One region of the Bradyrhizobium sp. sBnM-33 genome, then DNA from elsewhere that is predicted to be linked to it. Evidence: predicted binding sites of a transcription regulator. Region 1 holds the regulator's gene; each other region holds the start of a gene.
What was found. Region 1 encodes PhoB, which activates phosphate uptake and scavenging genes when phosphate is short. Its sites were predicted from a motif close to TGTCATNNANCTGTCAT; they were not measured.
Positions count from the first base shown of each region.

Region 2: the regulator PhoB is predicted to act here: its motif matches at 2,400-2,416, upstream of RX328_RS27855 (RNA degradosome polyphosphate kinase).
Region 3: the regulator PhoB is predicted to act here: its motif matches at 2,453-2,469, upstream of phnC (phosphonate ABC transporter ATP-binding protein).
Region 4: the regulator PhoB is predicted to act here: its motif matches at 1,563-1,579, upstream of phnF (phosphonate metabolism transcriptional regulator PhnF).

Region 1 covers NZ_CP136624.1:740,279-744,005, reverse strand. The annotation lists gene RX328_RS03485 (aspartate aminotransferase family protein) at 1-264, opposite strand, end outside; gene RX328_RS03480 (GcrA family cell cycle regulator) at 759-1,268, shown strand; gene phoB (phosphate regulon transcriptional regulator PhoB) at 1,495-2,199, opposite strand; gene phoU (phosphate signaling complex protein PhoU) at 2,273-2,989, opposite strand; gene pstB (phosphate ABC transporter ATP-binding protein PstB) at 3,001-3,727, opposite strand, start outside.
Region 2 covers NZ_CP136624.1:5,920,848-5,924,574, forward strand. The annotation lists gene purM (phosphoribosylformylglycinamidine cyclo-ligase) at 1-852, opposite strand, end outside; gene RX328_RS27845 (CDP-alcohol phosphatidyltransferase family protein) at 1,001-1,543, shown strand; gene RX328_RS27850 (DnaA ATPase domain-containing protein) at 1,666-2,343, shown strand; gene RX328_RS27855 (RNA degradosome polyphosphate kinase) at 2,489-3,727, shown strand, end outside.
Region 3 covers NZ_CP136624.1:6,621,801-6,625,527, forward strand. The annotation lists gene phnE (phosphonate ABC transporter, permease protein PhnE) at 1-473, opposite strand, end outside; gene phnD (phosphonate ABC transporter substrate-binding protein) at 542-1,450, opposite strand; gene phnC (phosphonate ABC transporter ATP-binding protein) at 1,525-2,340, opposite strand; gene RX328_RS31315 (DapH/DapD/GlmU-related protein) at 2,523-3,188, shown strand; gene RX328_RS31320 (alpha-D-ribose 1-methylphosphonate 5-triphosphate diphosphatase) at 3,185-3,727, shown strand, end outside.
Region 4 covers NZ_CP136624.1:6,617,601-6,621,327, reverse strand. The annotation lists gene phnE (phosphonate ABC transporter, permease protein PhnE) at 1-793, shown strand, start outside; gene phnF (phosphonate metabolism transcriptional regulator PhnF) at 809-1,534, opposite strand; gene phnG (phosphonate C-P lyase system protein PhnG) at 1,639-2,100, shown strand; gene phnH (phosphonate C-P lyase system protein PhnH) at 2,105-2,713, shown strand; gene RX328_RS31275 (carbon-phosphorus lyase complex subunit PhnI) at 2,717-3,727, shown strand, end outside.

The DNA.
Region 1 (3,727 bases):
CTGCTCGCAGAGCCGCGCGGCGAGCTTTTCGCCATCGGGCGACTTGAACAGGTTCGACATGTGCCAGAGCTTCGTCGACTGTTCCTGCAACGCCTTGATCAGGTGCGGATGGCAGTGACCGAGCGCATTCACCGCGACGCCTGAGGTGAAGTCGAGATAACGCTCGCCATTGGTGGAGGTCAGCCAGCAGCCTTCGCCGCGTTCGAAGCCGAGATCGACCCTGGCGAAGACGGGGAGCAGATGCGACGTGGCGCTATTGGTCATGGCAATCACTGAGGTTTGAGACCTGCCTTTGAGACCTGCCGCGGGCGTGCATTGGCGCGAACGCGGCAACAGCCGGTCTTGCGAAAACGAAACGTGCCGCCTCTTAAGGGCGGCACGTGAGAGGCATTCTATGTGGGCGGGGAGCGCTGTCAACACGCCACGGAACGGCCTTTCCTGCCGTGCAAGGGGCTGAAATCCGTAGGATTGCGGTGTGGTGGAAACCACGCAGTGAAATGCCTAGATGTCAGAACATGTGGACGCTCGGGCCCGGACTCTTGCGCCGGAGTCACGCCATATTGTAGCGTTTGGGCTGTCGGATACGACATCTCGTGCGGCAGTTCTGATCCCTGGAGTCCTTTTGTGCAGGCGTAAACGTTCGGGCGCGGTTAGCGCGCCCGGCGAGGGCTAAGGGATTCTGACCGCAGGGATTTTTGAGACGATGACATCGCCAGCGCCGCCCCGATTGGCCGGCGCGATGCGAAGGGAAGATTACGATGACGGTTTTGACCTGGTCCGACGATCGCGTCGAGCAGCTTAAGAAGCTCTGGGAAGCCGGATTGTCGGCAAGCCAGATCGCCGCGGAACTCGGAAATGTGACGCGAAACGCCGTGATCGGCAAAGTGCACCGGCTGGGCCTTTCCGGCCGCGCCAAGAGCCCCTCCTCGGCCGCCCCGCGGCAGCGCAAGGCACGCCCCGCCCAACCGATGATGCGGGTTTCGCGCCCGGTCTCGCGCGGCAACACCGCGCTCGCGCACGCCTTCGAAGTCGAGATGGAGCCAGATCCGATCGCCTTCGACAACGTCGTGCCGATGAGCCAGCGGCTGTCGCTGCTCGAACTGAACGAGGCCACCTGCCACTGGCCGGTCGGCGATCCCTCGAGCCCGGAATTCTTCTTCTGCGGCGGCAAAGCGCTCACGGGCCTGCCCTATTGCGCCCATCACTCGCGCATCGCCTACCAGCCCGCGGCCGACCGCCGGCGTCAGCAACCGAAGACAACAAGGTAAGTCGCGGTTTGCCGTAGCCCGGATAGAGCGAAGCGAAATCCGGGACGATCTCGCGATGGGCTGACATTCCCCGGGTCGCGCTTCGCTCCACCCGGGCTACGCGTTCCACTGTCATCGCGAGCGTAGCGAAGCAATCCATACTTGCTTTGCCGCACGATGGATTGCTTCGCTTCGCTCGCAATGACGATGAGAGAGTCCCCGCTTTCGCGCGGACAACGATGGAGCCTTACGGCTCCACCTTCGCAAACCTATCATCCAGCGCATACCCCGCGCCGCGGACGGTGCGGATCGGGTCCTGCTCGCGGCCGGGGTTGAGCAGCTTGCGCAGGCGGCCGATGTGGACGTCGACGGTGCGCTCGTCGATATAGATGTCGCGGCCCCAGACGCTGTCGAGCAACTGCTCGCGGCTGAAGACGCGGCCGGGATGCTCCAGGAAAAATTCCAGCAGGCGATACTCGGTCGGGCCGAGATCGATCTGACGGCCCGAGCGCGCGACGCGGCGTTTTTCGCGATCGAGTTCGATATCGCCATAGGTCAGCACGGTGGCGAGCCGCTCGGGGCTTGCCCGCCGCAACAGGCCCTTCACCCGCGCCAAAAGTTCCGGCACCGAGAACGGCTTGACGATGTAGTCGTCGGCGCCGGTCGCAAGCCCGCGCACGCGCTCGCTCTCCTCGCCGCGCGCGGTCAGCATGATGATCGGCAATTGCTTGGTTTCGGGGCGCGCCCTTAAGCGGCGGCACAACTCGATGCCCGACAGCCCCGGCAGCATCCAATCGAGCACGACGAGATCGGGCACGCGCTCTTTCAGCCGTGTATCCGCATCGTCGCCGCGGCCGACGGTTTCGACCTCGTAGCCTTCTGCGTCGAGGTTGTAGCGCAACAGCGTGGTCAGCGCTTCCTCGTCCTCGACCACCATTATGCGCGCGCTCATCCTGCTCTTGCCTCTTCTGTTTGACGCGTTTTCTTCATGCGAACCGGTTTCCACGTCGCTGGAAAACACTATGTCAAGTGTTGGGTACGGTGGTCGCAAACGTCGTCATGTCGCCCTTCGGGCGCTTGTCGAGCATCTGCTGACCCTCGATCATGTAGAACACGGTTTCGGCGATGTTGGTGGCGTGATCGCCGATCCGTTCGATGTTCTTGGCGCAGAACATCAGATGGATGCAGAACGAGATGTTGCGCGGATCTTCCATCATATAGGTCAGGAGTTCGCGGAACAGCGAGGTGCAGATGGCGTCGACTTCCTCGTCGCCCTTCCACACCGCCATCGCCGCCGGCAGATCGTGCGCGGCATAGGCGTCCAGCACCGACTTGACCTGCGATTGTACCAGGTCGGTCATGTGTTCGAGGCCGCGCATCAGCTTCAGCGGCTGGAAATCGTTCTCCAGCGCCGCGACGCGCTTGCCCATGTTCTTGGCGAGGTCGCCGATCCGTTCCAGATCGGTGGCAACCCGCATCGAGCCGACGATTTCGCGCAAATCGATCGCCATCGGCTGACGGCGGGCGATGGTCAGCACCGCGCGCTCCTCGATCAGATGCTGCAGGCGGTCGATCTCGACGTCGGTGGCGACGACGTGCTTGCCGAGCGCGACGTCGCGGCGGACCAGCGCGTCGACGGATTCGGTGATCATGCGCTCAGCCAGGCCGCCCATCTCGGCGACCAGGCGCGTCAATTCCTGAAGGTCGCTGTCGAATGCCTTGGCGGTGTGCTCAGAAGCCATCTGTTATCTCCTTAACCAAACCGCCCCGTGATGTAGTCCTGGGTACGTCGATCGCGCGGCGAGGTGAAAATCTTGTTGGTATCGTCGAATTCGATCAGCTCGCCGAGATACATGAAGGCGGTCTTGTCCGAGACGCGCGCCGCCTGCTGCATATTATGGGTGACGATGGCGATGGTGTAGTCCTCCGCCAGTTCCTGAATCAGTTCCTCGATCTTGGCGGTCGAGATCGGATCGAGCGCCGAGCAGGGCTCGTCGAACAGGATCACCTCGGGCCTGACCGCAACGGTGCGCGCGATGCATAGCCGCTGCTGCTGACCGCCGGACAGCGAGAGGCCACTGGCGTTCAACTTGTCCTTGACCTCGTTCCACAGCGCGCCGCCGCGCAGCGCCTTCTCGACCCGGCCGTCCATCTCGGACTTCGAGATCTTCTCATAGAGACGGATGCCGAAGGCGATATTCTCGTAGATCGTCATCGGGAACGGCGTCGGCTTTTGGAACACCATGCCGACGCGGGCCCGCAGCAGATTGAGGTCGAGCTTCGGGTCGAGGACGTTGGTCTGGTCGAGCAAGAGCTGACCGGTGGCGCGCTGACCCGGATAGAGATCATACATCCGGTTGAATATCCGCAGCAACGTGGATTTGCCGCAGCCGGACGGGCCGATGAAGGCGGTGACGCGATGGGTGCCGAGCGTGAGATTGATGTCCTTCAGCGCGTGGTGCTCGCCATAGTAGAAGTTC
Region 2 (3,727 bases), 4.0 Mb from region 1:
TACCGGCAGCACCGGCAGCCGCGCCAGATCGATGCCGACGCCGAGGTGCTTTGGCAGCACGCGTGGGATGTTGTCGGTGAAGCCGCCGCCGGTGATGTGGGCAAGCCCCTTGATCGCGCCCGTTTCGCGGATCGCGCGGAGGCAAGATTTCACATAGAGCCGCGTCGGCGCCAGCAGCGCGCCACCCAGCGTCATGACCGGCGAGAACGGCGCCGGCGCATCGAAAGCCACGCGGGATTGTGCGACGATTTTGCGGACCAGCGAAAAGCCGTTGGAGTGAACGCCGGACGAAGCCAGTCCGATCGCGGCGTCGCCCACGGCAATGTCCGCGCTCGGCAGGAGCGTGCCGCGCTCGGCAGCCCCGACCGCAAAGCCTGCGAGGTCGTAATCGCCATCCTTGTAGAGCCCCGGCATCTCGGCGGTCTCGCCGCCGATCAGGGCGCAGCCGGACTCCCGGCAGCCCTCGGCGATGCCGGCCACGATGGCCGCCGCGGCCTCGGGGTCCAACTTGCCGCAGGCAAAATAGTCGAGGAAGAACAACGGTTCCGCGCCCTGCACGACGAGGTCATTGACCGACATCGCGACCAGGTCGATGCCGATACCGCCATGGAGGCCGGTCTCGATTGCGATCTTGACCTTGGTGCCGACGCCGTCGGTCGCCGCCACCAGCACCGGATCCTTGAAACCCGCCGCTTTGAGGTCGAACAGGCCGCCAAAACCGCCGATTTCGGCATCGGCGCCGGCCCGGGCGGTGGCGCGCACCATCGGCTTGATGAGATCGACCAGGCGGTTGCCCGCATCGATATCGACCCCCGAATCCGCGTAGGTCAGCCCGTTTTTGCGGTCGTTCATGCCCAATTCCAGTATGATGACGGCTGGTTACGAGGAATTCCACGATCCTGCAATGGCTCGCAAGCGCTCGGCGCATATACTATGTAGATAACAGCCGGCTAAACCCGCCAGGGGCCGGATCTAGGCCGGGAGCCGGGAAGCGACCGAGTTGAGCATTCCAAATATCATTACGCTGGGGCGCATCATCCTGGTGCCAGTCATCGTCTGGGCGATCGTTTCCAGCCAGATGGAAATCGCCTTCGCGATCTTCGTCATTGCAGGGGTCAGCGACGCCGTCGACGGGTTTCTCGCCAAGCGCTTCAACATGTCGAGTGAACTGGGCGCCCTGCTCGACCCGCTTGCTGACAAGGCACTTTTGGTTTCGATCTTCGTGGCGCTCGGCATCTGGGGTGCGGTGCCGCGCTGGCTTGTCATCCTCGTGGTGTCGCGCGACATCATGATCGTCACAGCCGTGATCGTGTCATGGCTGTTCGACAAGCCGATCCCGATGAAGCCCTTGATGGTGTCGAAGCTCAATACGGTGGCACAGGTGGCGTTCGCGGCGCTGGTACTGGCGTCGCTCGGTTTCAACTTCAAGCCGGCGCCCTACGACGTGATCCTGATGGGTTTTGTTACGGTCTTTACTTTGGTTTCCGTCTCGCTCTATCTCATCGAGTGGGTGCGGCACATGAGCACGATCGAAGCGCGCTAGGTTGCTCTTTTGTTTTAACGCGCTTTCTTCTCGCAAGCCGGTGCCCACCCCGGATCAAATCCGGTGCAGCCTTTCGCTCGAAAACGCTATGAAGGCTGCAAGATCCCGGCCTGGAGATTTGCGTGGCAGTTCGCGTTCAACCTCGTCAGCTTGCCTTTGCGCTGCCGCATGCGGAGAGCTTGACGCGCGACAATTTCCTCGAGGGTCCGGCCAATGAAGCCGCACTCTCGCTGATCGAAAGCTGGCCCGACTGGCCGAACCGCATCATGCTGCTGGCCGGGCCGGAGGGCTCCGGCAAGAGCCATCTCGCCGCCATCTGGGCCGAACAGGCAGGCGCGCGCTCGATCTCGGCACATGCGCTTGACGCCGCTGCCGTTCCCGGCGCACTCGCCACCGGGGCGCTGGTGGTCGAGGATCTGAGGCCTGCCGACTTCGACGAACGCGCCCTGTTTCACCTCCTGAACCTGGCGCGCGAGGATGGAGCCTTCGTCCTGATCACGGGACGCGTTCCACCAGCGGCGTTCGAGATCGAACTGCGCGATCTCCGGTCGCGGCTGCGCGCCGCACCCGTCGTCTCGCTATTGCCGCCGGATGACCTGCTGTTTCGTGGCCTGATCGTCAAATTCTGCGCAGACCGCCAATTGAGCATCGACGAGACGGTGGTGAGCTACCTCGCCACCCGGATCGAGCGCTCCTATGCCGCTGCTCGCCAGGCGGTTGAGCTCCTGGATACCGAGGCGCTGCGGCTCGGCCGGCCGGTCACCCGGGCGCTGGCCGCGGAACTCTTGCGCAACGCCTGATCGGACAGCTCCTGCTGCGTCCTGCCGCCTTGACGCGGCTCCGCGCGGAACATCAATGTCATTGAAACGTCATCGGCGTATCACATGCTGTGGGCCGCATTCCCTTAAAGTCGGCCCTGCCTCGCTCGCGATGGATCAAAGCCTTATGGAATTGGTACAAGCTGTTGAACTAAAAGAAAAAGAGCCGATTGCCGAGGCTCCGCCCACGATCGCCGCGAGCCCGGAGCGATTCATCAATCGGGAACTATCCTGGCTACATTTCAACCGCCGGGTGCTCGAGGAATCGGTCAATCTGGGCCATCCGTTGCTGGAACGAGTGCGATTCCTGTCGATTTCAGCCAATAACCTTGATGAGTTCTTTATGGTCCGCGTCGCCGGCATCAAGGCGCAGGTCCGTGAAGGCATCGCCGAACGCAGCCCCGACGGCCTGACGCCGTCCGAGCAGCTCACCCTCATCAACAGGACGGTTTCGGAACTCGCTTCCGACCAGCAGGCGATCTGGCGCGATCTGCGCACCACCCTGTCGGATGCCGGCATCAAGCTCGTCGATGGTCACGACTTCACCAAGGCGGAGCGCGGCTGGCTCGAGGATCACTTCCTCCGCAACATTTTCCCGCTGCTGACGCCGCTGGCGATCGATCCCGCGCACCCGTTCCCGTTCATCCCGAGCCTCGGCTTCACCATCGCGCTGCAATTGCTGCGAACTTCCGACGGCAAGGCGATGAACGCGCTGATCCGCATGCCCGGCAAGATCGACCGCTTCATCCGGATGCCGGCGACCAAGGACGGCGCGGTGCACCTGATCCCGCTGGAGCAAGCCACCGGAATGTTCATCGGCCGGCTGTTCCCCGGCTACACCGTCAAGGGCCAGGGCGCATTCCGCATCATCCGCGACTCCGAACTCGAAATCGAGGAAGAGGCCGAAGATCTGGTCCGCCTGTTCGAGACCGCGCTGAAGCGGCGGCGGCGCGGTTCGGTGATCCGGCTGGAAATGGAAGACAAAATGCCGGAAGCGCTGCGCACGTTCGTGCAGCAGGCGCTTTCCGCCGCCGATGACGAGGTGTTCCTGGTCGATGGCGTGCTGGCGATGAATGAACTCTCGCAGCTCACCCGGCTAGACCGGCCCGATCTCGAATTCATGCCCTACGTGCCGCGCCACCCCGAGCGGGTGCGCGACCATGGCGGCGACATCTTCGCCGCGATCCGGCAGAAGGACCTGATCGTCCACCATCCGTACGAATCCTTCGACGTCGTCGTCCAGTTCCTGCAGCAAGCCCTCCGCGACCCCGACGTCGTCGCCATCAAGCAGACGCTCTATCGCACCTCGAGCAATTCGCCGATCGTGCGGGCGCTCGCCGAGGCCGCGGAAGCCGGCAAGTCGGTG
Region 3 (3,727 bases), 3.3 Mb from region 1:
GCGAGCACGAAAATCAAGGCAAAGACGATCTCTGGCACGGTCCTGCAAAATTCGAGAACGCGCCGCGTGACAAAAACGGTTGTACGCGACCTGACGAGGTTGGCCGAGGCGAGGAAGCAGAGAACGAACCCGCACATCGCCCCCGTGAGCGTTCCCATATACGCGATCAGCAACGTGTCTCCGAGAAGCCGCGTCCAGCGAGGCAGCCCCCAAAGCCACTCAGAGAGATCAACCCACGCAGTCGAGAACGAAAATTTTGGAGCGATGCTGGCGAAGTAAGCTGGCAAGCGCCAGAAATTCTCGGCGAAACTCCAAAGATTGACGTCACCCATCCAGCCGGCAGCGATCGTGGCGGCGATCAGGACCGCCGAACCCAGCCATACGCGCCGCCGCTTGGCGGCAACCGCAGCCGCATAGCGATCGGCGAGTTCTCGCAGCCTGGCTTCCGGGAATTCGGGGACTGCTGTTCGCATGGGATGTTCAGGCGAGAGAATGGGCAGATCTCGCGATCTGCCCGATCCATCTGGAGCCGCAGCTCCGTTCAGGATTTCTGCTTGCGAATGCTGTCGACAAACTTGGTCAGATCGATCACGGCGTCATAGGCCTTGTGGTCAACCTCGACGAATGGCAACTGCTTCCCTTCGTAAATCTTGTCGAAAGCGGCCTTGTCTTTCACCGCGATTTCCAGCACGGCCTTCTTGATTGCCGCCTTGAGGTCGGCGGGCAGGCTGCTGAGATATGCCATCGGCGAATTCACAATCTGCTCGGACTTCATGATGATCTTGAAATCGGCGGCCTTCGCCATGCCCTTCCGTTCCATCCGGAGCAGGTTCGACTCGTTCTCGTCGTTCCACCAGTTGAACGCCGCGTCGCAGGTCCCTTGCGCAAGTCCGATCACCGCGTTTTCGTGGCTTCCCGAATAGACCACCTTGGAGAAGAACTTTTCCGGGTCGATACCCATCTTGTCCATCGCGAAACGCGGCACGTTGTTGCCTGACGTTGAATTGGGGTCGACAAGGCAGAGATTCTTGCCCTTCAGGTCCTTGATGTCCTTGTAGCTGGAATCGCTTTTGACATAGAGAACCGAATAATAGCCCTTGGTTCCGTCGCCATTCACTTCGATCGCGAACGGCTCGACCTTCGCACCGATGATATAAGCGCGCGCGTAGGCCGAGGGACCGTACATCGCGATGTGGATGTTGCCTGCCCGCTGGCCTTCGATAACAGCGGCGTAATCGTTGGCGATCCGCAGCGTGACTTTGGTGCCGAGCTCGCGGGACAGATACTCCGTCAGAGGCGTCCATCGGTTGGTTGTGCCCGAGGCATTCTCATCGGGAACCTTTGCGAACACCAATTCAGGATATTTTGCCTTCCAGTCCTGAGCCGTGGCAGCCGAGGCCGAGAACGCCAATGCCGCTGCAGCGGCGAAGATTATACGACGGTTTATCATGACGTCTCCTGTTTCGCAGTGATGAGCCAGCGGATCTAGATGCCGCACAGCTCCTGGTTTTCAGACGCAAAGGCTCAGGCTGCGGCAACCGTACCGAGCGCGGGAATCGGAGCACGGACCGGCACATGCTCTCGCGCCGCGTCCATCACCTCATCCGCCTCGAGATCGTAGAGCTCGCGCGCGATATGATCTGTCAACATCGCCGGTGCGCCGTCGAACACAATGCGGCCTGCCGACATTCCGATCAGGCGATCGCAGTAGCTGCGCGCCAGATCCAGCGAATGCAGATTGCACACCACCGTTATCCCGAAGTGCTTGTTGATGCGCAGCAGCGCGTCCATCACGATCCGGGTGTTGCGGGGATCGAGTGAAGCGATCGGTTCGTCGGCAAGGATGATGTCGGGCTCCTGCACCAGTGCACGCGCAATCGCGACGCGCTGCTGCTGACCGCCCGAGAGCTGATCCGCGCGCTGCGCCGCAATCGACGCCATATCGAATTGCTCGAGCGCCGACATCGCAATGGCCTTGTCATGTTCGGGCCACAACTGCGCCAGCGACCGCCATGTCGGCACCGTTGAAAGTCTTCCCATCAACACGTTGGTCAGGACATCGAGGCGGCCGACCAGATTGAACTGCTGAAAGATCATCGCCGAGCGCGCACGCCACTGCCGCAAATCCTTGCCGCGAAGCGCGGTGACGTCGACGCCTTCAAAGAGGATGCGCCCTTCGGAAGGTTCGGCGAGGCGGTTGATCATCCGAAGCAGCGTGGACTTGCCGGCGCCGGAGCGGCCGATCACGCCGACAAAACTGCCCGGTGCGATCGAGAATGACGCATTATCCACCGCAGCTTTGGTGCCGAAACGGCACGTCAGACCTTCCACAACCAGCATGCAGCGCTCCAGAGTCCTATCGTGGAGCATCGCTACCGGCTCGATCTTACAGTTGTGTGACAACGAGTGCTGCGGTGCGGCGTTCGTCCACAGCCGTGCGGCGTCATGCATACGTCATGATACTGTCATCAAGCGCATCGAAGACGAGCAGGCCCTTCCCGCAACTGCCGACGGACCTACCGATGGCTGGCAAGACGCTTTCCACTGAACCGACCGTCGACCCCACCGCGTCAGTGCGCGACTGCCAGCTTGGCGCCTACACCGAGGTCGGCGCCCGGACCATTCTGCTCGAGGTCACGATGTCCGATTATTCCTACATCGTGAACGATGCACAGATCACCTACACAACAATCGGCAAATTCTGTTCGATCGCGGCGATGACACGGATCAATCCGGGCAATCATCCGATGCACCGGGCCTCGCAGGCCCATTTCACCTATCGCGCCAGCAGCTATTTTCCGGGCGAGAGCGATGATGCCGAGTTCTTTGCATGGCGACGCGAACATCACGTCCATATCGGCCATGACGTCTGGATCGGCCACGGCGCGGTTATTCTGCCCGGCCACTCGATCGGCACCGGCGCGGTGATCGCGGCCGGCGCCATCGTGACCAAGGATGTCCCCGCCTATACGATCGTTGCAGGTAACCCGGCACGGCCGATCAAGCAGCGCTTTCCGGAATCCATTGCCGGGCGGCTTGCGGAGCTCGCGTGGTGGAATTGGGACCATGAGACGCTGTGCCGCACCCTGCCCGATTTCCGCAAACTCGATGTAGAGCGCTTTCTCGAAAAGTACGAAGCCGCCGCAGCAGCTACTCGCCGTCCATTCAACCAGAGTGCCGCATCGTGACTGAACTGTTCATCGAAGGTGGCCGGGCCCTGCTCGGCGATGAGATTGCCGAAACCACGCTGCGGATCGCCGGCCGCGAGATCGTCGCCGTCGGTACGAATAGCAGTCATGGTTTGTCCAGTATCGATGCCGGCGGCTTGCTGGTGCTGCCGGGTATCGTCGATCTGCATGGCGATGCCTTCGAGCGGCAGATGATGCCGCGCCCCGGCGTCGATTTCCCAATCGATGTGGCGCTTGTTGACAGCGACCGGCAGGCGATCAGCAATGGGATCACGACCGTCTATCATGCCACGACTTGGTCGTGGGAGCCCGGCCTGCGCAGCGCCGACAATGCCAGGCGCTTGCTGGAGGCGATTGAGCAGATGCGGCCGCAGCTCGCCGCCGACACCCGCTTCCACTTGCGTCACGAGACCTACAATCTCGACGCGGAAAGCGAAATCATCGACTGGCTATCGGAAGGACGCGTCGACCTGTTCGCCTTCAACGACCATATGGACTCGACGGTCGCCAGCCTTGCCAAGCCGCAAAAGCGCAGCCGA
Region 4 (3,727 bases), 3.3 Mb from region 1:
CCCGGACTGGTGGCACCGGGGAAAAATCGCAATAGGCGTTGGCGGGGCGGTCGCGCTTTTTCTGTTCGGGATCGTCCAACTCGAAATTCCCTTTCACCGGCTCTCCGACGGAATGGTCAGGCTGGGTGGATTCGTTCAGCTCATGTTGCCTCCCCATCCTGGCTCTTGGGCGGAAGTATTGAAATATCTGCACGCGCTCGGAGAGACGGTTTCGATCGCATTTCTCGGCACGCTGGGCGGGGCTTTGCTCGCGTTACCCGTATCCCTGCTGGCGGCGCGCAATGTAGTTGCAAACCGGATCGTTCACTTTTTGACGCGCCGCAGTCTCGACACCATCCGTGGTGTCGATATCTTGATCTGGGCTCTCATCTGGGTCGGTATCGTGGGGCTGGGCCCGTTCGCAGGTATCCTCGCGGTTATCTGCAGCGATTTTGGGACGTTTGGAAAGTTATTCTCGGAAGCGATCGAGGCTGCCGACAAGAACCCCGCTGAGGGAGTCCAGTCATCGGGGGGCAACCATCTTCATAGCGTCCGGTTCGGGTTGTTGCCGCAGGTCTTTCCAATCCTGTTGAGCCAGGTGCTCTACTATTTTGAATCGAATACGCGGTCAGCGACGATTATCGGAATCGTTGGAGCAGGTGGAATTGGACTTCAGCTTGCCGAACAAATCCGGGTGCTGGAATGGCAAAAGGTTTCGTTTCTGATTTTGCTTATCCTGATGACGGTATCGGCAATTGATTGGATCTCGGGCAAGCTGCGTTTCGCGATCATCGGGCAGCGGCCAATCGCGTAACATCTCGTGGCTAGGCTAGCCGCTCTCGACCACGAATTCGACACGCTCAGCGGCAAAGCGCGAGCGCTTGGTCACGAGCGGCTTATCGTCGGTATCGACGTCCGTGCTGTCAACGACCAGCACGGGACGCCCGAGCGCGAGATCGAGCCTTGCGGCATCGGTGGCGTCCACGATCCCGGCGGTGACGCGGGTTGAGGCGCGGCGGTAATCGCGAACGCCGTAATGCGCCAGCAGTTTGGTCATTGAGCGTGCGTTGGCGAAGACGGTTCCGGCGCCCGGGAAGCGATCGGCGGAGAGCCAACTGGTGCTGACGCAGATCGGCGTGCGGTCAGCGAGCCGCACCGATTCGATCCGGATCAGGGGCGCACCGGTCCTCAGTCCGAGCTCACGGGCCAACTCGCGCGTCGCGGGCTCTTCGGAGGCATCGATCAATTGGCCGCGGGGCTCGCGGCCACCGGCGCCGACGATTTCGGAAAATCGCGTCCGCGAGCGCAAGGGATAGGCGATGCGCTGCGCCTCGACATAGGTGCCGCTGCCGCGTTCGGCGCGCACCAGGCCGCGTTCGGCAAGCGCAGCCAGTGCGCGCCGCACGGTGTGGCGGTTGACCCGATAGGTATCGGCGATCTCGATCTCGCCCGGCAGCTTTTCGCCCGCTGCGAAGCGGCCGTCGGCAATGCCGCGCTCGATACCGTCGGCGACCTGGCGCCACAAGGCGACGCCGGAACTCTCCTGCAGGCTCATGGCTTGGTGATACCAGAAATTATCCGTTTGTCACGAAACAGTCATGGCGCTTCGTTATCAAGTTGTCTACTATCATAGACAACTTGATTCAGGCAAGGTGGCTCATGAGCTTGACCAGGCGGAACAGCGGAGAGGCGCAGCGGAAGGCCGCGATGGCGGTGCTCGCGCATTCCGAGGCTGGCGATATTGCGGGCCATCTCGCGGCAATCGCGGTACCCGAACACGAAAACCTGCGCGAGCCGGAGAACGGCCTCGTCATGGTGCGCGGCCGCATCGGCGGCGACGGTGCGCCGTTCAATCTCGGCGAGGCCACCGTGTCGCGCGCGGCGGTGCGCCTTGCGACCGGTGAGATCGGATTTGGCTACGTGCTCGGCCGCGATAGGCAGAAGGCGCAGATGATCGCGCTGTGTGATGCCATGGTGCAGTCGACGGAGCTTTCGGGTGAGGTCGAGACCAAGGTGATCGGGCCATTACGTGCCGCCATGAGCGCCGATCGCAGCCGCAAGGCGGCCGAGACGGCGGCGACGCGGGTCGATTTCTACACCATGGTGCGCGGCGAGGGGTGATGCGATGACGACAGTTGCAGAATTGCCCGCGGGGTTTGCCGACAAGGTGCCGTCGGCGCAGTCGACCTTCCGCTCCGTGATGGACGCGATGGCGCGTCCCGGCAGCGTGCAACGGGTCACGGCGGCCGTCGGCGCGCCGGCCGGGATGATGCGCGGCGCGGCGGCGATCGCGCTGACGCTGTTCGATCACGACACGCCGATCTGGCTCGACGCCGCGATGTCGGCCACGCCTGACGTTGCGAAGTGGCTCAAGTTCCATACCAGTGCGCCGGTGATCGCGGATTCCTCGATCGCCAGCTTCGCGCTGGTCGGCGAGGCCAGGAACCTGCCGGCGCTCGATCGCTTCGCGTTCGGCAGTAACGAGTATCCTGATCGGTCGACGACACTGATCCTACAGGTCGAGAGCCTGACACAGGGACCGACCTTCGAGGTGAAGGGGCCGGGCATCGACGGTACAGCGCTGCTGCAGGCGATGCTCCAACCGCGCGACCTCTTTCAGCGGCTCACCATCAACGAAGGCCTGTTCCCGCGCGGCATCGATGTAGTGCTGGTCCATGACGACTTGATCGTCGCGATCCCCCGAACCACGCGGCTGGTCGCAAGCGGAGCGTAGCCCATGTATGTAGCCGTCAAAGGAGGCGAACGCGCCATTGAGAATGCCCACCGGCTGCTTGCGCATGAGCGGCGTGGCGACCGTGATGTGCCCGAACTCTCGCTGGCGCAAATTGCCGAGCAGCTCTCGCTCGGCGTCGATCGCGTCATGACGGAAGGCTCGCTCTACGATCGCGAGCTGGCGGCACTCGCGATCAAGCAGGCGCGCGGCGACCTGATCGAGGCGATCTTCCTGGTCCGCGCCTTTCGCGCCACATTGCCGCGCTTCGGCGCGACCGAGCCGGTCAACACCGGCGAGATGCAGGTGCGCCGGCGGATCTCCTCGACCTTCAAGGATATTCCAGGTGGCCAGATCCTGGGGCCGACCTTCGATTATACCCATCGTTTGCTGGACCCGCAGCTTGCGGACGGTTTTGTGCCGGAGCAGCCGGCGACGTCGGAGGCAACGCAGACGGCAATGCCGCGCGTCACCGACATTCTCGGTCGCGATGGCTTGATCGAATCGTCGCCGGCCGCGGATGCCGATGCGCCGGTCGGCGATCTCACGCGCGAGCCGCTGAGTTTTCCGGCCGACCGCGATCTGCGGCTGCAAAATCTTGCGCGGGCCGACGAGGGGTTCCTGCTCGCACTCGGCTATTCCTCACAGCGCGGCTACGGCCGCAACCATCCCTTTGCCGGCGAAATCCGCTTCGGCGAGGTGGAGGTTGAGTTCTTCGCCGAGGATGCGGGCTTTGCCGTCCCGCTTGGCGCGATCGAGCTGACCGAGTGCCAGATGGTCAACCAGTTCAAGGGATCGGCGACGGAAGCGCCATGCTTTACGCGCGGCTATGGTCTGGCCTTCGGACAAAGCGAGCGCAAGACCATGTCGATGGCGTTGGTCGACCGCAGCCTGCGTGCCCGCGAGCTGGGCGAGGAAGTGATCGCTCCAGCCCAGGACGAGGAATTCGTGATGTCGCACTCGGACAATGTTCAGGCGACCGGCTTCGTCGAGCATCTCAAGCTGCCGCATTACGTC